Regions from separate parts of the Serratia sp. JSRIV002 genome, predicted to be linked through region 2. Evidence: predicted binding sites of a transcription regulator. Region 2 holds the regulator's gene; each other region holds the start of a gene.
What was found. Region 2 encodes LexA, which represses DNA repair genes until DNA is damaged. Its sites were predicted from a motif close to TNCTGTATGTACATACAGNA; they were not measured.
Positions count from the first base shown of each region.

Region 1: the regulator LexA is predicted to act here: its motif matches at 6,106-6,125, upstream of dinB (DNA polymerase IV).
Region 3: the regulator LexA is predicted to act here: its motif matches at 1,952-1,971, upstream of KGP26_RS10050 (DNA translocase FtsK 4TM domain-containing protein).

Region 1 is NZ_CP074143.1:1,265,188-1,272,806, forward strand. Features, by position in the region: gene KGP26_RS05730 (NADH:ubiquinone reductase (Na(+)-transporting) subunit B) at 1-1,138, shown strand, start outside; gene KGP26_RS05735 (Na(+)-translocating NADH-quinone reductase subunit C) at 1,128-1,922, shown strand; gene KGP26_RS05740 (NADH:ubiquinone reductase (Na(+)-transporting) subunit D) at 1,915-2,544, shown strand; gene nqrE (NADH:ubiquinone reductase (Na(+)-transporting) subunit E) at 2,551-3,147, shown strand; gene nqrF (NADH:ubiquinone reductase (Na(+)-transporting) subunit F) at 3,163-4,386, shown strand; gene KGP26_RS05755 (FAD:protein FMN transferase) at 4,411-5,424, shown strand; gene nqrM ((Na+)-NQR maturation NqrM) at 5,430-5,657, shown strand; gene dinB (DNA polymerase IV) at 6,140-7,198, shown strand; gene KGP26_RS05770 (hypothetical protein) at 7,286-7,619, shown strand, end outside.
Region 2 is NZ_CP074143.1:5,487,849-5,495,467, forward strand. Features, by position in the region: gene KGP26_RS25700 (CsbD family protein) at 1-151, opposite strand, end outside; gene dinF (MATE family efflux transporter DinF) at 458-1,798, opposite strand; gene lexA (transcriptional repressor LexA) at 1,910-2,518, opposite strand; gene KGP26_RS25715 (diacylglycerol kinase) at 2,642-3,010, opposite strand; gene plsB (glycerol-3-phosphate 1-O-acyltransferase PlsB) at 3,333-5,798, shown strand; gene ubiA (4-hydroxybenzoate octaprenyltransferase) at 5,868-6,734, opposite strand; gene ubiC (chorismate lyase) at 6,752-7,273, opposite strand; gene malM (maltose operon protein MalM) at 7,575-7,619, opposite strand, start outside.
Region 3 is NZ_CP074143.1:2,160,215-2,167,833, forward strand. Features, by position in the region: gene trxB (thioredoxin-disulfide reductase) at 1-724, opposite strand, end outside; gene lrp (leucine-responsive transcriptional regulator Lrp) at 1,422-1,916, shown strand; gene KGP26_RS10050 (DNA translocase FtsK 4TM domain-containing protein) at 2,037-5,504, shown strand; gene lolA (outer membrane lipoprotein chaperone LolA) at 5,690-6,301, shown strand; gene KGP26_RS10060 (replication-associated recombination protein A) at 6,309-7,619, shown strand, end outside.

The sequences.
Region 1 (7,619 bases), 1.8 Mb from region 2:
CACCCCCGGCACGGTAACGCGCGGGGCTTCGCACGTACGTGATGCCATCGATCTGAAACGCATGATGATCCTGGTGTGGCTGGCGGTGTTCCCGGCCATGTTCTGGGGCATGTATAACGTGGGCCAGCAGACCATTCCTGCATTGCACCATCTGTACAGTGGCGATCAGCTGCAACAGGTGCTGGCGGGGGACTGGCATTACCGGTTGGCACAGATGCTTGGGGCAACGCTCGGCGCGGATGCGGGCTGGATCAGCAAGATGGTGCTCGGTGCGACCTACTTCGTGCCAATCTACGCCGTGGTATTCCTGGTGGGCGGCTTCTGGGAAGTGGTGTTTGCGATGGTACGCAAACATGAGATCAACGAAGGCTTCTTCGTCACCTCCATTCTGTTTGCCCTGATTGTGCCGCCAACCCTGCCGTTATGGCAGGCCGCGCTGGGCATCAGCTTTGGTGTGGTAGTCGCCAAGGAGATCTTCGGCGGCACCGGGCGTAACTTCCTCAACCCGGCTTTAGCGGGGCGTGCCTTCCTGTTCTTTGCCTATCCGGCGCAGATTTCTGGCGATCTGGTGTGGACCGCGGCAGACGGCTTTTCCGGTGCGACACCGTTGGCGCAATGGAGCGCTGGCGGAGCTCACAGCCTGACCAACGTCACCACCGGACAATCCATCAGTTGGATGGACGCCTTTATCGGTAACATCCCTGGTTCGATCGGGGAAGTCTCAACCCTGATGATCCTGATCGGCGGGGCGATTATCCTGTTTGGCCGTGTCGCTTCCTGGCGCATCGTGGCTGGCGTGATGATTGGCATGATCGCCACGGCGTATCTGTTCAATGCCATTGGCTCAACCACCAACCCGATGTTTGCCATGCCTTGGTACTGGCATCTGGTACTGGGCGGTTTTGCCTTCGGTATGGTGTTTATGGCTACCGACCCGGTTTCCGCCTCGTTTACCAACAAAGGGAAGTGGTGGTACGGCATCCTGATCGGCGTGATGTGCGTGCTGATACGGGTGGTCAACCCGGCCTATCCGGAAGGCATGATGCTGGCGATCCTGTTCGCTAACCTGTTCGCACCGCTGTTCGATTACCTGGTGGTGCAGGCCAACATCAAGCGGAGAAAAGCACGTGGCGAATGAATCTAAAAATGACAGCATTGGCAAAACGCTGCTGGTAGTGCTGCTGCTGTGTCTGGTGTGTTCTGTGGTGGTCGCGGGTTCCGCCGTTGGGTTGCAATCCAGACAGCAGGAACAGCGGTTGCTGGATAAGCAGCGCAATATCCTGGACGTAGCCGGTTTACTGCAACCGGGGATGACTGGCGAACAGGTGAAAGCCACCTTTAGCAAGCGCATCGAACCGCGTTTGCTGGATCTGGACAGCGGTGAGTTTGTGCCTGGCGATGCGGGCACCTTCGATCTGGCCGCCGCGCTACGCAGCGATGCCAAGAGTCGGGCGTTGACCGCCGAGCAGGATCTGGCCGGTATCCGCCGCCGTAGCAATCAGGCGGAAATCTACCTGGTGCGCGACGAAAGCGGAGCGGTGGACAAGATTGTGTTGCCGGTTTACGGCACTGGCCTATGGTCGATGATGTACGCCTTTGTCGCGCTGGATGCTGATGGCAATACGGTGCGCGGGCTGAGTTTCTATCAGCATGGTGAAACCCCGGGGCTGGGCGGCGAGATCCAGAACGCCAACTGGCGTGCACAGTGGATTGGCAAGCAGCTGTTTGATGACAACGGCAACCCGGCAATCCGCATTGTGAAGGGCGGAGCGCGGCAAGGGGATATCCACGGTGTGGATGGCCTGTCCGGCGCGACGCTGACCGCTAACGGCGTACAGCATACGTTTGATTTCTGGTTGGGCGAGCACGGCTTTGGCCCATTCCTGCAGAAAGTTCGTGAAGGAGCGCTGAAAAATGGCTGATTCCAAAGAGGTTAAACGGGTCCTGCTGGGGCCGCTGTTTGACAATAACCCGATCGCGCTGCAGGTGCTTGGCGTCTGTTCGGCGCTGGCGGTGACCACCAAGCTGGAAACGGCGGTGGTGATGACGATTGCGGTCACCCTGGTCACCGCGTTTTCCAGCTTCTTTATTTCGCTGATCCGCCACCATATCCCCAACAGCGTGCGCATCATCGTGCAGATGACGATCATCGCCTCGCTGGTGATCGTGGTCGATCAGTTGCTGCGTGCCTATGCGTTTGAAATCTCCAAACAGCTTTCGGTGTTCGTCGGGCTGATCATCACCAACTGTATCGTGATGGGCCGCGCCGAGGCGTACGCCATGAAGTCGCCACCGATTGAGAGCTTTATGGACGGTATCGGCAACGGGCTGGGCTATGGCGTGATCCTGATCCTGGTGGGCTTCCTGCGCGAGTTGGTCGGCTCGGGCAAGCTGTTTGGCATTACGGTGTTGGAAACGGTGCAGAACGGCGGCTGGTATCAGCCCAACGGCCTGTTCCTGCTGGCGCCGAGTGCGTTCTTTATCATCGGCCTGCTGATTTGGGGACTGCGTTCCCTCAAGCCAGCGCAGATAGAAAAGGAGTAACCGCCGATGGCTCACTATATCAGCCTGTTTGTGCGTGCGGTGTTCGTTGAGAACATGGCGCTGGCGTTCTTCCTGGGGATGTGTACCTTCCTGGCGGTGTCGAAGAAGGTCTCTACCTCGTTTGGCTTGGGGATCGCCGTGACGCTGGTCCTTGGCATCTCGGTACCCGTCAACAACCTGGTTTATAACCTGATCCTGCGTGATGGGGCGCTGGTGGAAGGCGTCGATCTGAGCTTCCTCAACTTCATTACCTTTATCGGCGTGATTGCGGCGCTGGTGCAGATCCTGGAGATGATCCTCGATCGCTTCTTCCCGGCGCTCTACAACGCCTTGGGGATCTTCCTGCCGTTGATCACGGTGAACTGTGCCATTTTCGGCGGCGTGTCGTTCATGGTCCAGCGTGATTACAACTTTATGGAATCCGTGGTGTACGGCTTTGGCTCCGGCACTGGCTGGATGTTGGCGATTGTTGCCATGGCGGGGATCCGTGAAAAACTGAAGTATGCCGATGTGCCAGCCGGGTTGCGTGGCCTGGGCATTACCTTTATTACCACCGGATTGATGGCATTGGGCTTTATGTCGTTCTCCGGCGTCCAGTTGTAAAGGCAGGAAGCATTTATGGAAATTATTTTAGGCGTGGTGATGTTTACCTGCATCGTGATGGTGCTGGCGTTACTGATCCTGTTTGCCAAATCCAAGTTGGTGAACACCGGTGACATTGCCGTTGAGGTTAACGGCGATCAAGACAAGAGTTTTACCGCCCCAGCGGGGGACAAGCTGCTGAACATGCTGTCCAGCCAGGGGATTTTTGTTTCCTCGGCCTGTGGTGGCGGCGGCTCCTGCGGCCAGTGCCGGGTGGTGATCAAAGAGGGCGGCGGCGATATTCTGCCAACCGAACTTTCCCATATCAGCAAGCGTGAAGCCAAAGAGGGCTGCCGCCTGGCGTGCCAGGTTAACGTGAAGCAGAACCTGAAAATCGAGCTGCCGGAAGAGATCTTCGGCGTGAAGAAATGGGACTGCGAGGTGATCTCCAACGATAACAAAGCCACCTTTATCAAAGAGCTGAAACTGCGCATTCCGGATGGGGAAGATGTACCTTTCCGCGCTGGCGGCTTTATCCAGATCGAAGCGCCCGAGCATGAAGTCAGCTATGCCGATTTCGACGTGCCGCAGGAATACCGTGGCGACTGGGATAAATTCAATCTGTTCCGTTACCGTTCGGTAGTCAAAGAGCCGACGGTGCGCGCCTATTCAATGGCCAACTATCCCGATGAGAAAGGCATCATCATGCTCAACGTGCGTATCGCTACGCCACCGCCGAGCAACCCGGACGTGCCGCCGGGCATTATGTCTTCCTATATCTGGTCGCTGAAGGCGGGGGATAAGGTGACCATCTCCGGGCCGTTTGGCGAGTTCTTTGCCAAAGACACCGACGCCGAGATGGTCTTTATCGGCGGCGGGGCCGGTATGGCGCCGATGCGTTCACACATCTTCGATCAGTTGAAGCGCCTGAAATCGAAGCGCAAGATCACCTTCTGGTACGGTGCGCGCTCCTTGCGCGAGATGTTCTATGAGGACGACTTCAACCACCTGCAAGAAGAGAATGAAAACTTCACCTGGCATGTGGCGCTCTCCGATCCACAGCCAGAGGATAACTGGACGGGCTACACCGGCTTTATTCATAATGTCCTGCTGGAAAATTATCTGCGTAACCATCCAGCGCCGGAAGATTGTGAATTCTATATGTGTGGGCCGCCGATGATGAACGCGGCGGTGATCAAGATGCTGAAGGACTTGGGCGTGGAAGATGAAAACATCATGCTCGATGACTTTGGTGGTTAAATGCGAGCTGTAGGCGGCGATGGAATGAAGGCTTGGATGATGGTGGTGGCCCTGGCCACCGCAGTATTGCTGACCGGTTGTAAACCGCAGCAGGAAAACCTGCGTGGCAAAACCATGGGGACGTCGTACTCGATCAGTTATCTCCCTGGGGACGGAACGCCTTCGGTGGCAACGCTGCAAGCGGAGATCGACAAACGGCTGGTGCAGGTTAACGATCAGATGTCGACCTATCAACCTGATTCCGAGCTGAGCCGCTTTAACGCCAGCCGGGAAGTGGACAAGCCTTTCCCGGTTTCTGCTGCCACCACGGAAGTGGTGCTGGAAGCGCTGCGCATCAACCGTGTGACCGACGGCGCGCTGGACGTGACAGTCGGGCCGCTGGTGAACCTGTGGGGTTTTGGCCCGGAAGGGCGGTCGGATAAAGTGCCGAGCGCCACCGAGTTGGATCAGCGCCGCAACTGGACGGGGATCGACAAGCTGGCGGTGGAAGGTAATGCGCTGGTCAAGCGCATTCCTGAACTTTATGTCGACCTCTCTTCCATTGCCAAAGGCTACGGCGTTGATGTGATTGCCCAGTACCTGCAATCGCAGCACGTCAAAAACTACATGGTTGATATTGGCGGGGAGGTTCGTACCCGTGGCCATAACGGTGAGAAGAAGCCTTGGCGCATTGCTATCGAACGGCCAACCGCCGGGGGGGAGCAGCAGGCGCAACTGGTGATCGAACCGGGTGAGATGGCGATGGCGACCTCCGGGGATTACCGAAACTACTTCGAGCAGGACGGAGTGCGCTATTCTCATACTATCGACCCGCTCACCGGTAAACCGATCCGCCACAACTTAGTGTCGATCACGGTGATCAGCCCGCTGTGTATGACGGCGGACGGGCTTTCTACCGGGTTAAACGTGATGGGGCCGGAGCGGGGTATGGCACTGGCCAACCTGCTGGGGATCCCGGTGTTTATGATCGTGAAAACCGCCAAGGGGTTTGAGGAGCGCTATTCCGACGCGTTCAAACCCTATCTGAAGAAAGGGTAGACGTTATGTTGACGATGTTCGCAGCATCCTTTGTGCTGTTTCTGCTGGTGGTTGGCGGAATGTCGTTGGGCTATGTGTTCAAGCGCAAAACCTTGCAGGGCAGCTGTGGCGGCATTACCGCGCTGGGGGTGGAGAAGGTCTGCGACTGCCCGGAGCCCTGCGATGTGCGCAAAAAGCGTATGGCGAAGGAAGCGCAACGCCGCGAGATGCTGGAAAAACACCGAATTCTCTAGCCACACTGGTTTTCCATGTAGGGGCGCTGCACAGCCCCTCACCCCAACCCTCTCCCAATGTACATACCGAGTACCTCATGAACACTTGTTTGGGGAGAGGGGGCTAGTGCGGAGTTGCGGTCAGGTGCCGGAACTAATTTGTGGCACGTTCGGTCCCCTCTCCCAATGTACATACCGAGTACCTCATGAACACTTGTTTGGGGGGAGGGGGGCTAGTGCGGAGTTGCGGTCAGGTGCCGGAACTAATTTGTGGCACGTTCGGTCCCCTCTCCCAATGTACATACCGAGTACCTCATGAACACTTGTTTGGGGGGAGGGGGGCTAGTGCGGAGTTGCGGTCAGGTGCGGGAGCTAATTTGTGGCACGTTCGGTCCCCTCACCATGTGGGAGAGGGTTAGGGTGAGGGGCGTCACTAGTCTACACTCTCCATATTGAGCTTTTAATAATTGGCTGTATACTTATACAGTGTTATTGGAGGCGCGATGCGTAAAATCATTCATGTCGATATGGACTGCTTCTTCGCAGCGGTAGAAATGCGCGACAACCCCAGCCTGCGCGATATCCCGCTGGCTATCGGTGCCAGCGCCGATCGGCGTGGTGTGATCAGCACCGCCAACTACCCGGCGCGCCGTTATGGCGTGCATAGCGCTATGCCCACCGCCACGGCGCTCAAGCTATGCCCGCACTTGACGCTATTACCGGGCCGCATGGCGGCCTATAAAGAAGCCTCGCTGCATATCCGTGAAATCTTTGCCCGCTATACCCCGCTGATAGAACCGCTCTCTCTGGATGAAGCCTATCTGGACGTGACCAACAGCACCCAATGCAACGGCTCCGCCACCCTGATTGCCCAACAGATCCGCCAGGAAATTGCTGCTGAATTGAACCTGACCGCCTCGGCAGGCATTGCCCCGATCAAATTCCTCGCCAAGATAGCCTCCGAGTTGAACAAGCCAAACGGCCAATATGTCATCACACCGGCGCAGGTACCCGCTTTCTTGCAGCAGCTGCCGCTAAGTAAAATCCCCGGCGTGGGCAAGGTCACCGCCAAACGGTTGGAAGAGGTGGGGCTAATCACCTGCGCCGATGTGCAGAACTATAATCTGGCCGATTTGTTAAAGCGCTTCGGCAAGTTTGGCCGGGTGCTGTGGGAACGCTGCCAGGGTATCGATGAGCGTGAGGTGTCTCCCGATCGTTTACGCAAATCGGTAGGGGTTGAGCGAACGTTGGTGGCCGATATTCATGAGTGGGAAGATTGCGAGGCGTTGATCGTTGAAAAGCTCTACCCCGAGCTGGAAATGCGGCTGCGCAAGGTCAAACCAGATCTGCATATCGCCCGCCAAGGGGTAAAGCTGAAGTTCCAGGATTTCCAGCAAACCACCCAGGAGCACGTTTGGCCGGTGCTCAATATTGAGGACTTGCTCAACGTGGCCCGCCAGGCATGGCAGGAGCGGAGGGAAGGGCGAGGTGTGCGCCTGGTTGGCCTACACGTAACGCTGCTCGATCCTCAGTTGGAGCGGCAGTTGGTACTGACGTGGTGAGGTGAAAAACGAGTATGTTTAAAGCACTAGCCTAGGTACAATCAACGCTTATTTTTTTGGTTATATCCTTACAGGGAAGCAGGAACAATGGAAAAGACTCACCAGGCGTCCGCAACAAAATGGACGTGGGCCGATTTACACTGTAGCTATCGATTTTGGGGACTGGTTTTTTATTTTGTTTTTATTGCTTCGAGTCAATATATCTTGAGCATATATTCGGCGCTTTATATGAAGCAAAGTTCAGGTTTATCCTATTCAACGATTGGCGTCGCTTTTTCATTCCAACAGGCCGGTTTTTTATTTGGTGTGATTCTGGCCTGGATAGCCAGCCGGATGAAAAGCTACTATTTACTGTACCTGTTTAGTGCCTTCTATTTACTGGGTATAGCATTATTCTGTTTCAATGTGGAAAACGTTGTTG
Region 2 (7,619 bases):
TCTGGTAGCCATAGCGTTCCTGGATTTTACCGACCAGCTGTTCGCGTTTCCCTTCGATCACGGTGATATCGTCATCGGTCAGCTTGCCCCATTTTTCCTTCACTTTACCTTTAAACTGCTTCCAGTTACCGTCGGCTTGATCTTTGTTCATAATCTCTCCGTTACTCTTGGTTGTCAGTTTTAGATAAATCTGGCTGGACTTAACTGAGTCAAATTTAAGGTTATCTAATGCGTCCGTTGCCAATTAAGCGCGGGCTTAATTCGCCAGCCACGTGATTAACTATAGTCACCCATCACGAAAAGCACCCGAAAAGCAGCATAAAATAGGGTTAGGAAAAGTCTCAATAGCAAAAAACGCCGTTAAAACAGTAAGCAAGCGAAGCAAAACAGCCCTCAACACATGTAACCAAATGTGAATACCCATCCAGAATCATCAACTAGTCTGGCCTATGTATCGCTAGTTAGGGGATGAAAACCAGGTGCCTTGCACGCTATGACGGTGCCAAACCCAGCCCAAAGCAGCCCCGCGCAGTGCCAGGAATACCGCCAGAGCCAGCCATAAACCGTGGTTGCCCAATACCGGCAGGGTGAACAACGTCAGCCCGTAGCCCACTGCGGCTACCGCCATGCTGTTACGCATTTCTGCGCCACGGGTGGCGCCGATAAACATGCCATCCAGCAGATAGCACCAAACCCCCACCAGGGGCAGCACCACCTGCCAGGGCAGATAATGATTTGCCAGCGCACGCAACTCCGGCAGCGAGGTTAAGCCCGCCACAATCTGCTGCCCGGCGAACAGATAAATAACGGCAAAACCACAGGCAACCAGGCAAGCCTGCCGACAGGCGGCACGCCATACTTTACGGAGTTGCCGCCCGTCCCGCGCACCATAGGCGTGGCCGGAATGGGCTTCCACCGCGTAGGCAAAACCATCCAGAGCATAGGCGGTAAAGGTCAGTAGATTCATCAGCACCGCATTCACCGCCACCACCTCTCCGCCCATGCGGGCTCCCAGAATGGTCAACGAAGCGAAACACAGTTGCAGTAATAACGAACGCAGCATGATGTCGCGGTTAAGTGCCAACAGGCGGCGCATATCCCCACGCCACGCGGTTCGCAGCATTGTCAGCGAAATCCCCCGCATGCGTAGTACCCGCCATGCTAACCACAAACCCAGCAACAGCGTGGCGTACTCCGCAATCACCGTGGCAGTTGCAGCCCCCTGCACGTTCCAACCCAGCCCCATTACCAGCCAGATATCCAGCACGATGTTCAGCAGGTTACCGACAATCAACAGGATCACCGGCGCCCTCACGTATTGAACTCCCAGCAACCAACCGAGCAACACCATATTGGCCAACGCCGCCGGGGCACTCAGCCAGCGGATCTCCAAAAATAGCCTGGCCTGAACCAATACTTCCCGATCGCCCCCCACAATGTTCAGCGCCAAGGTGATCAACGGGGCTCGCAACAGCACAATCGCCAGCCCGGCCACCAGCGCCAACAATAACGGCTGCATAAATGCGCGAGCCAGCCGGTAGGGATCTTGCGCACCCAGCGCCTGCGCCGTCAGCCCGGTGGTGCTCATACGCAGGAACAACAACAACATAAACAGGAAGCTGGTGGCCATTGATCCCACCGCGACCCCGCCAAGGTAGCTAGGGCTATCGAGATGACCGATAACGGCGGTATCCACCAGGCCAAGCAAGGGGACGGTAATATTGGAGAAGATCATCGGCAACGCCAGACGCCACAGAGCTTTGTCGGTGTCACTGGTGAAGGCAGAAAGCAGGCGCATGGCGATATGTTCCCGTACAAGCATGGATTTTAGCGTAGCTTAGAAATGACATCGCCCCAGAGTTGGGGCGAGGTTTGCCGTTTTAAAGGGCTGTAATACGAGGTAAAACGGTTAGATCCAGTCGCCGTTGCGGATCACGCCCACCGCCAGGCCTTCGATGGTGAAGTTCTGCTGGCGCAGATCGACCACGATCGGTTGGAATTCGCTGTTTTCTGGCAGCAGTTCGACGACGTTACCGTGTTTCTTCAGGCGTTTGACCGTGACCTCGTCTTCAATGCGGGCGACGACGACCTGGCCGTTGCGTACGTCTTGAGTCTTATGCACTGCCAGCAGATCGCCATCCAGGATGCCGATGTCGCGCATCGACATGCCGCTAACGCGCAGCAGGAAATCGGCATTAGGCTTGAACAGTGAAGGGTCCACCTTATAGTGCCCTTCAATGTGCTGCTGAGCCAACAGAGGTTCACCGGCAGCCACACGGCCCACCAGAGGTAACCCCTCTTCATCTTCCATCAGCAAGCGGATACCGCGTGATGCACCGGAGATGATCTCGATAACGCCTTTGCGAGCCAGTGCTTTCAAGTGCTCTTCTGCAGCATTTGGTGAGCGGAACCCCAGGCGCATTGCGATCTCGGCACGCGTCGGTGGCATGCCCGTTTGCGAAATATGATCGCGAATCAGGTCGTAGACCTCTTGCTGTCTGGTAGTTAGTGCTTTCATTCCGCCCCCTGTTTGTTTATACAGTCTTGCTGTGAGTATATACAGCTAAGTCTGGATTGGGAACCGAAGAATAAATAAAAATCAGCAGGTAGCGAGCGTGATCGCAACGATACCCGCTGGTTTTCACGCCAAATGCTGCCAAAGTACCGAAGCCCAAACGAACAGCGCCAGAATGATTGCCAGCGATACCGCCGCCGAGCCCATATCTTTGGCCCGCCCGGAAAGCTCGTGATATTCCGTCCCCACGCGATCGACAACGGCCTCAATCGCACTGTTGAGGATTTCGACAATCATCACCAGCAGCACCGAGCCGATCAACAAGATGCGCGCTATCGCTCCCACATCCAGCCAAACCGCCACGATGATAGCCACCACCGTCGCCACCAGTTCCTGACGGAATGCGGCTTCGTTCTGCCAGGCAGCGGTTAAACCTTTATAGGAATAGCCTGCCGCTTTAATGATACGCGTCAGGCCAGTTGCTTGATTTGCCATAGTTAAGAACGCCTTTCTCCAAGATGGATCATGTACCCGTCGTGTTGCAGCCGCAACGTTCCAGACAGATTTGCCAGCCCAATCACATTTTTATCGCAGCGCAGTATACAGCAAGGTTGGAATACCTTAATCACCTAGCTATGTCGTACCAATGCCGCGCGCGCATGAGTGCGCTAGAGCGGCCAATTTGATATCCATCAGGTATAATTCAACTATGTACTTCCATTGCCGTGAATGGCCGTGGATTTCCCAACGCCACAGATCTGCTACCCGGTTTCTGGTATGCTTGCGGCGAATTGCTAACAAGAGGCTTCACGTTGTCATGTCAGGTTGGCGTAAAATCTATTATAAGATATTGAACTTACCACTAAAAATGTTGGTAAGAAGTAAGGTTATCCCAACAGATCCGGTCACGGAGTTAGGGTTGGATCCCTCACGACCGATTTTGTATGTTTTACCTTATAATTCCAAGGCGGATTTACTCACCTTGCGCACCCAGTGTCTGGCGCAAGATCTGCCCGATCCCCTTAACCCGTTGGAAATCGATGGCACCGTGCTGCCAAGCTACGTGTTTATCCATGATGGCCCACGCGTATTCCGCTATTACACTCCCAAAGAAGAATCGGTAAAACTGTTTCACGATTATCTGGATCTGCACCGCAGCAACCCGGATCTCGATATTCAGATGTTGCCGGTATCGGTGATGTTTGGCCGCTCCCCTGGGCGTGAAGGCCACGGCACGCCGCACCTGCGCCTGCTGAACGGCGTACAGAAGTTCTTCGCTGTACTGTGGCTGGGGCGTGACAGCTTTGTCCGTTTCTCCAACACCGTGTCCCTACGCCGGATGGCGACAGAGCACGGCACCGATAAGACCATCGCGCAAAAACTGGCCCGTGTCGCACGTATGCACTTTGCACGCCAGCGCCTGGCCGCCGTTGGGCCAAGCCTGCCAGCCCGTCAGGATCTGTTCAACAAGCTGCTGGCCTCCAAGGCGATTGAAAAAGCGATCGAAGATGAAGCGCGCAGCAAAAAGATCTCCCACGAAAAGGCCCAGCAGAACGCGATTGCGCTGATGGAAGAGATTGCCGCCGATTTCTCCTATGAAACGGTGCGCCTGTCCGACCGCGTGTTGAGCTGGACCTGGAACCGGCTGTATCAGGGTATCAACGTCACCAACGCCGAGCGTGTGCGTCAGCTGGCGCAGGATGGCCACGAGATCGTCTATGTGCCGTGTCACCGTAGCCATATGGACTATCTGCTGCTGTCCTATGTGCTCTACCATCAGGGGCTGGTGCCACCGCATATCGCAGCAGGTATTAACCTGAACTTCTGGCCCGCCGGGCCGATCTTCCGTCGCCTGGGCGCATTCTTTATTCGCCGCACCTTCAAGGGCAACAAACTCTATTCAACCGTATTTCGTGAATACCTCGGTGAGCTGTTCACTCGAGGTTACTCGGTAGAATACTTTGTTGAAGGCGGGCGCTCCCGTACCGGCCGCCTGCTGGAACCGAAAACCGGCACCCTGTCGATGACCATTCAGGCCATGCTGCGTGGCGGTACACGTCCGATCACCCTGGTGCCGATTTATATCGGTTACGAGCACGTGATGGAAGTAGGTACTTACGCCAAAGAGCTGCGTGGCGCGACCAAAGAGAAAGAGAGCCTGCTGCAAATGGTGCGTGGCTTGCGCAAGCTACGCAACCTCGGCCAGGGCTACGTAAACTTTGGTGAACCGCTGCCGTTGACTACGTACCTGAACCACAACGTCCCGCATTGGCGTGAGTCTATCGACCCGATCGAAGCACAGCGCCCAAGCTGGCTGACGCCTGCGGTCAACGATCTGGCGGCTCAGATCATGGTGCGTATCAACAACGCTGCCGCCGCCAACGCCATGAACCTGTGTTCCACCGCGCTGTTGGCCTCACGCCAACGTTCGCTGACCCGTGAGCAGTTGCTTGAGCAGTTGGAATGCTACTTACAGTTAATGCGTAACGTGCCGTATGCACCGGACGCCACCGTACCAGCGCAAACGCCAGACCAGTTGCTGGATCACGCTTTAAACATGAACAAGTTTGAAGTGGAGAAGGACAACATCGGCGACATCATCATTCTGCCGCGCGAGCAGGCGGTGCTGATGACATACTATCGCAACAATATCCATCATATGTTGGTACTGCCTTCGTTGATCGCCTCTATCGTGATGCATCACCGCCGCGTGTCGCGCGTTGAGCTGTTGCGTCAGGTCAGCCTGATCTATCCGATGCTGAAGGCCGAGCTGTTCCTGCGTTACGACAAAGAACAGCTAGCCGACGTGCTGCAACCGCTGATCGAAGAGTTGATACGCCAGCAGCTGATTTGTAGCAAAGGCGATGAGCTGGTGCTGAACCCTGCGCGCATCCGTCCGTTGCAGCTGTTGGCCGCCGGGGTGCGTGAAACCCTGCAACGCTATGCCATCACCATGTCGATCCTCAGCGCCAACCCAAGTATCAACCGGGGTGCCCTGGAGAAAGAGAGCCGCATTATGGCCCAGCGTTTGTCGGTGCTGCACGGCATCAACGCGCCGGAATTCTTCGATAAGGCGGTGTTCTCCACCTTGGTGGCGACGCTGCGTGAAGAAGGCTTTATCAATGATATTGGCGATGCGATCCGCGAGCACACCATGGAGGTTTACACCATGTTGAGCGATCTGATCACCCCGGAAATCAAGCTGACCATCGAAAGCGTCAGCATGCCGGAAGAAACCAATACCCCAGCGCTGACAGCTGAAGTCGTAAAAGAAGACGAGTAACTTACAAGCCAGTTACCACGAAAAAGGCATCCGATAATGGATGCCTTTTTACTTTTTGCGTTGGGCAAATCATACGTAGCTAAGCGCAATACCGATGAACAACACCAAGCCGACGTAGTTGTTATTCAGGAAGGCACGGAAGCAGGCATCGCGATCGCGGCCAGCCACCTGCTTTTGCTGATGGATAAACAACGCCCCGGCCAGCAACAGCGACCAGTAAAACGCGCCCCCCAGTTGCATCAGATAACCTACCCACAACATCAGCAACAGCGTAGCAAACTGCAACACCCCGACGATCAGCTTGTCATGGCGGCCAAACAGCACCGCGGTGGATTTTATCCCAATCTTCACATCGTCATCACGATCGACCATGGCATACAGGGTATCGTAAGCCACCGTCCAGCAGATATTGGCCAGAAACAGCAACCAGCAGCTCAGTGGCAGCGACTCGCTGACAGCGGCATAGGCCATCGGGATCGACCAGCCAAACGCCGCCCCCAGCACCACCTGAGGCAGATTGGTCACCCGCTTCATAAACGGGTAAACCCAGGCCAGCGCCAGAGCCGCCAGCGACAGCCAGATGGTCATGGCGTTCAACGTCAGCACCAACGCAAAGGAAACCAGCACCAGCGAGACAAACAGGATCTTGGCCTCTTTTTCGCTGACGCGGCCGCTCGGCATTGGGCGGCCTGCGGTGCGTTTCACATGCCCATCGAAAGCGCGATCGGCATAGTCATTCACCACGCAACCCGCAGCACGCATCAGGAAAACGCCAAGCACAAATACCAGCAATACCGACGGCGAAGGAATTCCCCCCCCTGCCAACCACAATGCCCACAGGGTGGGCCACAGCAACAATAGCGTGCCAATCGGCTTATCGATGCGCATCAGATGGCAATAGGCCTGCCATTTGCTTTGAATCACGCTCCCTTCCAAAGTTCTTTCTCCCCTAATTATGCCGGAGTGCCCTTTTCCACCGCATACAGTGGAGAGGCCGGTAGAAACAGTTCCGTCAGTAACAATGGTTTTCCCGCCAGACGGAGGCGAGAACGCCGCGCCCACAGATCCTTCTGCTGGCCAACATGGATATAATCACGAGTCAGGCTTTCACTGCTGAACAGATAACGGCCCAGTGGCAACGTCCCCAGATCGACCAGTGCCAGATCCGGCCCGGTCAGTGTTTCCTGTGGGATCACCGTACGCCCCAGCAGCCAAGGCTCGCCGTCACCCAGTAAAACGATTTCACGCAGCCAATAACGCTCGCTGTGTGGCAGATGAACCGCCTCTTCGGCAAGCTGGTCACGAGTGATGAAGCATTCACGCTGTGGTTCTACCTGCACACGGCCACAATGGCGCTCAAAACGGCGGGTCATGGAACCTAACTCCATCAGCCAATCGCTAACGGCGGCAGGTATTGAGGAATGTTCAGACAGCCACTCAATAGGCGGCAGGATAGGCTCCCTAATGTCAGACATTATGCTACTCCAGGCCGGAGGCTGCGTGCCGCGCCAAGCCATACAAACTGTTAACAGAAATCCATTGTAACGCAGAAACGCAAAAGCGGCAGGCAGATTCGTGACGTAACGCATCCCCCATTATCAGGGGGTAAAACGGCAGGCTGTCGTAGTGGAAGATGTCATAACGCGAGAGAGTTCGTACTGTTGGCGCCACGCTGTCCCCCTCTGCTCGGTATCAGTGGGGAAACGCGGGTGGGCAGATGAAAAAAGGTGCGCCGAAACGCACCAATCATCAAGCCAGCATCGGTAGCGTGGGGGATTACCCCTTGCCTTTCACGCTGCCAATAAACGTTTCACGAGCGGT
Region 3 (7,619 bases), 2.7 Mb from region 2:
TAAATACGCCGGCAAGCTCTAACTCTTTGGTTTGCTCAGCGTCTTTGGTGCTGCGTAAGCGCATCCCGGTGACGCCCATCTGATCGCCCAACACTTCGTCCAGCGTGCAGTCCGTATGCAGGATGATGTTGCTGTTCTTCACTTTTTCCATCAGGCGATTGATCAGGATCTTTTCGCTGCGGAAAGTGTCACGGCGGTGCACCAGATGGACCTCCGAGGCGATGTTTGACAGATACAGCGCTTCTTCCACGGCGGTGTTGCCACCACCGACTACGGCGACCTTCTGGTTGCGATAGAAGAAACCATCGCAGGTGGCACAGGCGGAGACCCCTTTGCCCTTGAAAGCTTCTTCCGATGGCAGGCCTAAATAACGAGCCGATGCGCCAGTAGCGATAATCAAGGCATCGCAGGTATATTCGCCGCTATCACCCAACAGGCGGAAAGGACGGTTCTGCAGATCGACACTGTTGATATGGTCAAACACGATCTGGGTGTCGAACTTTTCTGCGTGCTCACGCATCCGCTCCATCAGCGCCGGGCCGGTCAAGCCTTCGGCATCGCCTGGCCAGTTCTCGACTTCGGTGGTGGTGGTCAGCTGACCGCCTTGCTCCATACCGGTGATCAATACCGGGTTCAGGTTCGCGCGTGCTGCATAAACCGCTGCGGTGTAGCCAGCCGGGCCAGAGCCCAGGATCAATAATTTGCTATGTTTAGCCGTGCCCATGAATAACCTCGTTTCCCACAATGGCGGACAATGAAACCGATTGTAGGGAAAATGCGGCAGTAAAAAAAGCGCCAGGGGATGTTGTTACCGATTTGTTTGATAATCAGCGCCTATTAGCCGCGATTTTATCCTTGGGCTGGGAGAGGTAACAGCAGCAATAATTTTGTACAGCAATGGGTTAAAAATGCGTTTTTTGTCGGGTTTATGTGGGCAACTACCCGGTTTCGGGTAGGGGAAATTCCTAATAAAAAATCAGGTGCTCAGTTTTGCTGGCGGTACGTTCTACTGATTTTAGTTCTTTTACTTTGACAATCCGCTGCGCATTTGCGAAAACATCATTGGAAGAAGAAATTAACCCCGTGTCAGCTGCAAATCGTAGGCATTTTCGCCACCCAGGCAGAATATTGTCGGGGCGCGACGGGTGAGGGAGGGTTTGCCCTGACGGGGTTGATGGATTTCTGAACGTAAATCATTTGAATTCGTTGCCCAGAGGTGACAGACAGGCTGGGCAACGGCGGAAGATGGTAGTGACAAAGAGTGACGAAGCACAAGGGCGGTTGGTATTACGTATCCTGTTCCCTCAGGGGGATGAACCGCTAAACACTGGCATCGGGTCTTCGCTTGGAACAAATCCTTGCACATTGACGTTGGCTAGGGTGTGGCAAGTGCAGGGAAGAACATAAGAGAGACAATAATAATGGTAGATACTAAAAAACGCCCGGGTAAAGATCTCGACCGTATCGATCGCAACATCCTTAATGAGTTGCAGAAGGATGGGCGCATTTCGAACGTCGAACTTTCAAAGCGCGTGGGGTTATCCCCAACCCCTTGTTTGGAGCGTGTGCGCCGTCTTGAGCGTCAAGGCTTCATTCATGGGTATACCGCATTGCTTAACCCGCATTATCTGGACGCTTCCCTGCTGGTCTTCGTGGAAATCACGTTGAACCGCGGTGCGCCGGATGTGTTTGAGCAATTCAACTCTGCGGTACAAAAACTTGAAGAAATTCAGGAGTGTCATCTGGTTTCCGGTGATTTCGACTACCTGTTGAAAACCCGTGTACCAGATATGTCAGCTTATCGTAAGCTGTTGGGCGAAACTCTGTTGCGTTTACCGGGGGTGAATGACACCCGTACTTACGTCGTGATGGAAGAAGTCAAACAGAGTAACCGTCTGGTTATCAAAACACGGTAAGGTGCAGGTGCAAAACCTGATTAAATTCGTTACACTCCTGTTTATTCATACAGTTTTGGCGCCGGGGAAACTTCTCGGCGCCGTTACTCTATCCGTCAACAGGAACCTGGAGTGCCTTTCTTGAGCCAGGAATACACAGAAGATAAAGAAGTTACCCTGAAAAAACTCAGCAGTGGGCGACGTTTGCTCGAGGCTGTGTTGATCGTGGTGGCAATTTTTGCCGTTTACCTTATGGCTGCATTGGTCAGTTTCAATCCTTCCGATCCTAGTTGGTCGCAAACTGCCTGGCATGAGCCTATCCACAATCTGGGCGGCGGGGTAGGCGCATGGTTGGCCGACACGTTGTTCTTCACCTTTGGGGTCCTTGCCTATGCGATCCCACCGATTATGCTGGTGTTGTGCCTGTCTGGTTACCGTCGGCGCGATAACGGCGATTACGTCGATTTCTTTGGGCTCTCGTTACGTTTGATCGGCACATTGGCGCTGGTGCTTACCTCGTGTGGCCTGGCGGCGTTGAACGTTGACGATCTCTATTACTTCGCTTCCGGCGGGGTGATTGGCAGCCTGCTAAGCAATGCCATGTTGCCGTGGTTTAACGGCATTGGCGCCACTTTGGCGCTGCTCGGCATTTGGGCAGTGGGGCTGACGCTGTTCACCGGTTGGTCATGGCTGGTGATTGCGGAAAAAATTGGTGGTGTCGTGCTGGGCGCCGCTACCTTTATGACTAACCGTTCACGCCGTGAAGACCGCTATCACGACGATGACGATGTCGTGTTCGACGATCGCGAAGAAAGCGGCCAACCTGTGGCACCTGCTGCTCTGGCAGTAGATGAGGACGACGCGTTGTTCTCTGCCTCTTCCGTGACCGAAACCGCCGAAGAAGCAGCGCAAGATGCCGCAGATCCTTTATTAAGTGGGTTGCGTGCCAGCGATGATGACCTCCCGCTTGCCGAGCCAGCGCCGGTCGTTACTGATATCCCGGTAATGCCGAAAGCGGCCGTTCAGGCTCCGGTCACCGTTGCCCCGACAGCGCCTGCTTCCATCAATCAGCATCCATTAACCCCTGCGCAGCCACAAGACACGCCGCCGCTGTATTCGTTTGAACTGCCTGAAGAGACACCGGCACCGAGAACGACGCGCGTAACGGAGCCTTATCGTGAGGAACATGAGCCGCGCCTGGGTGACTGGCAGACCCCCGTTACGCCAAAACCAGAGCCGTCACCGTTTGATTTCTCTGCGGCTCAGCGGGATAGCGACGATGTTATTGGCTCAACGGGTTTCAGCGCCAGAGAGGTAGTGAAGCCAGCGGCGGTTGCCGCAGCCACAGCAACCGCTGGCGCGGTGAACAACACCTTCATGCCTGCGTTTACAGCCACCAGTGATGCGAGCTCGCAGATCAAGCAGGGCATCGGCCCGGAACTGCCACGGCCAAATCCGGTGCGTATTCCAACCCGGCGTGAGCTGGCCTCCTACGGCATCAAGCTGCCTTCGCAGCGGATCGCGGAGCAGGAGCAGCGCAACCGTGGGGATGAACCTCAGCCAGAACCGTTCAGCAACCCGCAGGAAGAAGATGAAGTCCTGCAAGAAGCTGCATTGCGTCAAGCCTTTGCCGAACAGCAAAGCCAGCGCTATGGCGAAGAGTATTCGCAAGAACAACAAGATGACGAAGATGCGCAGCGTGAGGCCGAACTCGGTCAGGCATTTGCCGCGCAGCAACAGGCTCGCTATGGCGTAGAAGAACCGCAGCCTGAACCAGAACCAGCTCCGGTAACTCGCCCGGTGGATACCCGCCAGGCCTACAGTTTCTCACCGATGGCAGATCTGGTGGATGACGGCCCAACCGAGCCGCTGTTTACCTTGTCGCCACAGCTTGAGGATAGCATCGAGCTGGAAAGCGAGTTGGAAGATGATGTGCCGTTCGGGCAGTTTGAGCCTGAGGTGCCCGCTTATCAGGCGCCGCGTCCGCAAACTAACCCTGCGCCTGGTTACCAGCCGCAACAGATTTATCAGCCACCCGTTCAGCAGCAACCGCCAGCACCAGCGATGGACAGCCTGATCCATCCATTCCTGATGCGTAATGATATGCCGCTGCAGAAACCGACTACGCCACTGCCAACGCTGGATCTGTTGACCGAGGCCCCGAAAGAGGTCGAACCGGTCGATACCTTTGCGCTGGAACAGAAAGCGCGGCTGGTGGAAGCCAGCCTGGCGGATTACCGCGTCAAGGCCGACGTGGTCGATATTCTGCCTGGTCCGGTCATTACCCGCTTCGAACTGGATTTGGCTCCTGGCGTCAAGGCCGCGCGTATCTCCAACCTGTCGCGCGATCTGGCCCGCTCATTGTCAACTTCCGCCGTGCGTGTGGTGGAAGTGATCCCGGGTAAGCCATACGTCGGCCTGGAACTGCCGAACGTCAAACGGCAAACCGTGTATCTGCGCGAAGTGCTGGATTGCCCAGCCTTCCGCGACAACCCATCGCCTCTGGCGATCGTATTGGGTAAAGATATCGCGGGTCAGCCAGTGGTCGCCGATCTGGGTAAAATGCCGCATCTGCTGGTGGCCGGTACCACCGGTTCCGGTAAGTCGGTTGGGGTCAACGCCATGATCCTCAGTATCCTGTATAAGGCCACGCCGAAAGAAGTGCGCTTTATCATGATCGACCCGAAAATGCTGGAACTGTCGGTCTACGAAGGCATCCCACACCTGCTGACCGATGTGGTTACCGACATGAAAGACGCCGCCAATGCATTGCGTTGGTGCGTGGCCGAGATGGAGCGCCGCTATAAGCTGATGTCTGCCCTGGGGGTTCGTAACCTGGCAGGCTACAACGAGCGGGTCGATCAGGCCGAGGCGATGGGGCGGCCAATCCCGGATCCGTTCTGGAAGCCAAGCGACAGCATGGATATCACGCCGCCGGTGTTGGAAAAAGAGCCGTACATCGTGGTGATGGTGGATGAATTTGCCGATCTGATCATGACGGTGGGCAAAAAGGTTGAAGAGCTGATCGCTCGTCTGGCACAGAAAGCGCGTGCTGCGGGGATCCACCTGGTGCTGGCAACCCAGCGTCCTTCGGTGGATGTGATCACCGGTTTGATCAAGGCCAACATCCCGACGCGTATCGCCTTTACCGTATCGAGCAAGATCGACTCCCGCACCATTCTCGATCAGGGCGGAGCGGAATCCTTGCTGGGGATGGGTGACATGCTGTATCTGGCGCCGAATTCTTCAATACCGGTGCGTGTGCACGGGGCGTTTGTCCGCGATCAGGAAGTTCATGCCGTGGTCAAAGACTGGAAAGCGCGTGAGCGGCCGCAGTATAAAGAGGGTATTCTCAGCGCCGGTGAAGACGGTGAGGGTGGCGCAGGCGGTGGTCTGGACGGTGACGAAGAGCTGGATCCGCTGTTCGATCAGGCGGTCGAGTTTGTGGTGGATAAACGCCGCGCTTCGATTTCCGGTGTACAGCGTCAGTTCCGCATCGGCTACAACCGCGCCGCGCGTATCATCGAACAGATGGAAGCGCAGGGCATTGTCAGCGAGCAGGGGCATAACGGTAACCGTGAGGTGCTTGCCCCGCCACGGCATGATTGATTGCCATCAGGCGCTGTAACCATCATAAAAGGGCCGCTTTGCGGCCCTTGTGCAAAGAAGCGTAAACCCCTGCTTTATCGGAATCGTGCTCTGGCTGTCGGCCGAGCGCTTCGGGTAGAGTGGAGGTGTTCAGGGTTATATTGACCCAGCTTGCGGTAAACGCATTTCATAAGGTAGCTGAAATAATGAAAAAACTGTTGATGGCCTGTTGTCTGCTTTCGGGATTCGCGTCTACTTCCGTGTTGGCGGATGCTGCGCAAGATTTGCAAAGTCGTCTGGCGAAAGTAAACAGTTTCCATGCCAGCTTCTCCCAATCTGTCACCAGTAGTGACGGCGCTGCTGTGCAGCAAGGGGAAGGCGAATTATGGGTAAAACGCCCCAATCTGTTTAACTGGCACATGACCTCGCCGGATGAGAGCGTGCTGGTTTCGGACGGCGAGACCCTGTGGTTCTACAACCCGTTCGTCGAGCAGGTGACGGCCACCTGGCTGAAGAACGCCACTGGCAATACGCCCTTTATGCTGATCACCCGTAACGATGCTAACGACTGGAAAAAATACAACGTGAAGCAGAAGGGCGATGATTTCGAACTGACGCCAAAGGCCAGCAGCGGTAATCTGAAGCAGTTTGCCATCACCGTGACCAATAGCGGCACCATCAAGAGCTTTGCTGCGGTTGAGCAAGATGGCCAGCGTAGCGCTTATCAGTTGAAGAGCCAGCAGAGCAGCAGCGTTGATGCTGCCAAATTCAAATTTACCCCACCGAAGGGGGTGACGCTGGACGACCAGCGCCAGTGAGGTCTACGTGAGCAACATGTCACTCGATTTTTCCCATAATGAGTTCCAGCCACTGGCCGCGCGTATGCGGCCAACCACGTTGGCACAATACATTGGCCAGCAGCATTTGCTGGCCCCGGGCAAGCCGTTGCCACGCGCCATCGAGGCTGGGCAGTTGCACTCTATGATCCTGTGGGGGCCGCCGGGAACCGGGAAAACGACGCTGGCAGAGTTGATTGGCCGCTATGGCCGGGCCGATGTTGAGCGCATCTCAGCGGTAACCTCCGGCATCAAGGAGATCCGCGAAGCTATCGAGCGCGCCCGGCAAAACCGCGATGCAGGCCGCCGTACCATCCTGTTTGTTGACGAAGTCCACCGCTTCAATAAAAGCCAGCAGGATGCCTTCCTGCCACATATCGAAGACGGCACCATTACCTTCATCGGCGCCACCACGGAAAACCCCTCCTTTGAGCTGAACTCGGCGTTGCTGTCACGCGCGCGGGTCTATCTGCTCAAAGCGCTGACGGCGGACGACATCGGCCAAGTGCTGGATCAGGCCATGGAAGACAAGGCACGAGGTTTTGGCGATCATAACATCGCGCTGCCGCCGGAAACCAAGCGCATGCTGTCAGAACTGGTGGGTGGCGATGCCCGCCGCGCCTTGAACAGCCTGGAGATGATGGCCGATATGGCGGAAATCGACGGCAAAGGCATGCGGGTATTAACCCCGGAGCTGCTCAAAGAGGTCTCCGGTGAACGCAGCGCGCGCTTCGATAACAAAGGCGATCGCTATTACGATCTGATTTCAGCGCTGCATAAATCCGTGCGTGGCTCGGCACCGGATGCCGCCTTGTACTGGTATGCACGTATTATTACTGCTGGTGGCGATCCTCTATATGTGGCGCGCCGCCTGTTGGCCATTGCCTCTGAAGACGTTGGCAACGCCGATCCACGCGGAATGCAGGTGGCCATTGCCGCCTGGGATTGCTTCACCCGCGTTGGCCCCGCGGAAGGGGAACGCGCCATCGCACAGGCGATCGTTTATCTGGCCTGTGCGCCAAAAAGCAACGCCGTCTATACCGCTTTTAAAGCCGCCATGCGTGATGCCAAAGAGATGGCGGACTATGACGTGCCGGAGCATCTGCGTAACGCACCGACCAAGCTGATGAAAGAAATGGGTCTGGGCGCAGAATACCGCTATGCCCATGACGAACCCAACGCCTACGCGGCCGGAGAGAGCTATTTCCCGGCAGAAATGGCCACCACGCGCTACTATCATCCAACCTCGCGCGGGCTGGAAGGCAAAATCGGTGAAAAGTTGGCATGGCTGGCTGAGCAG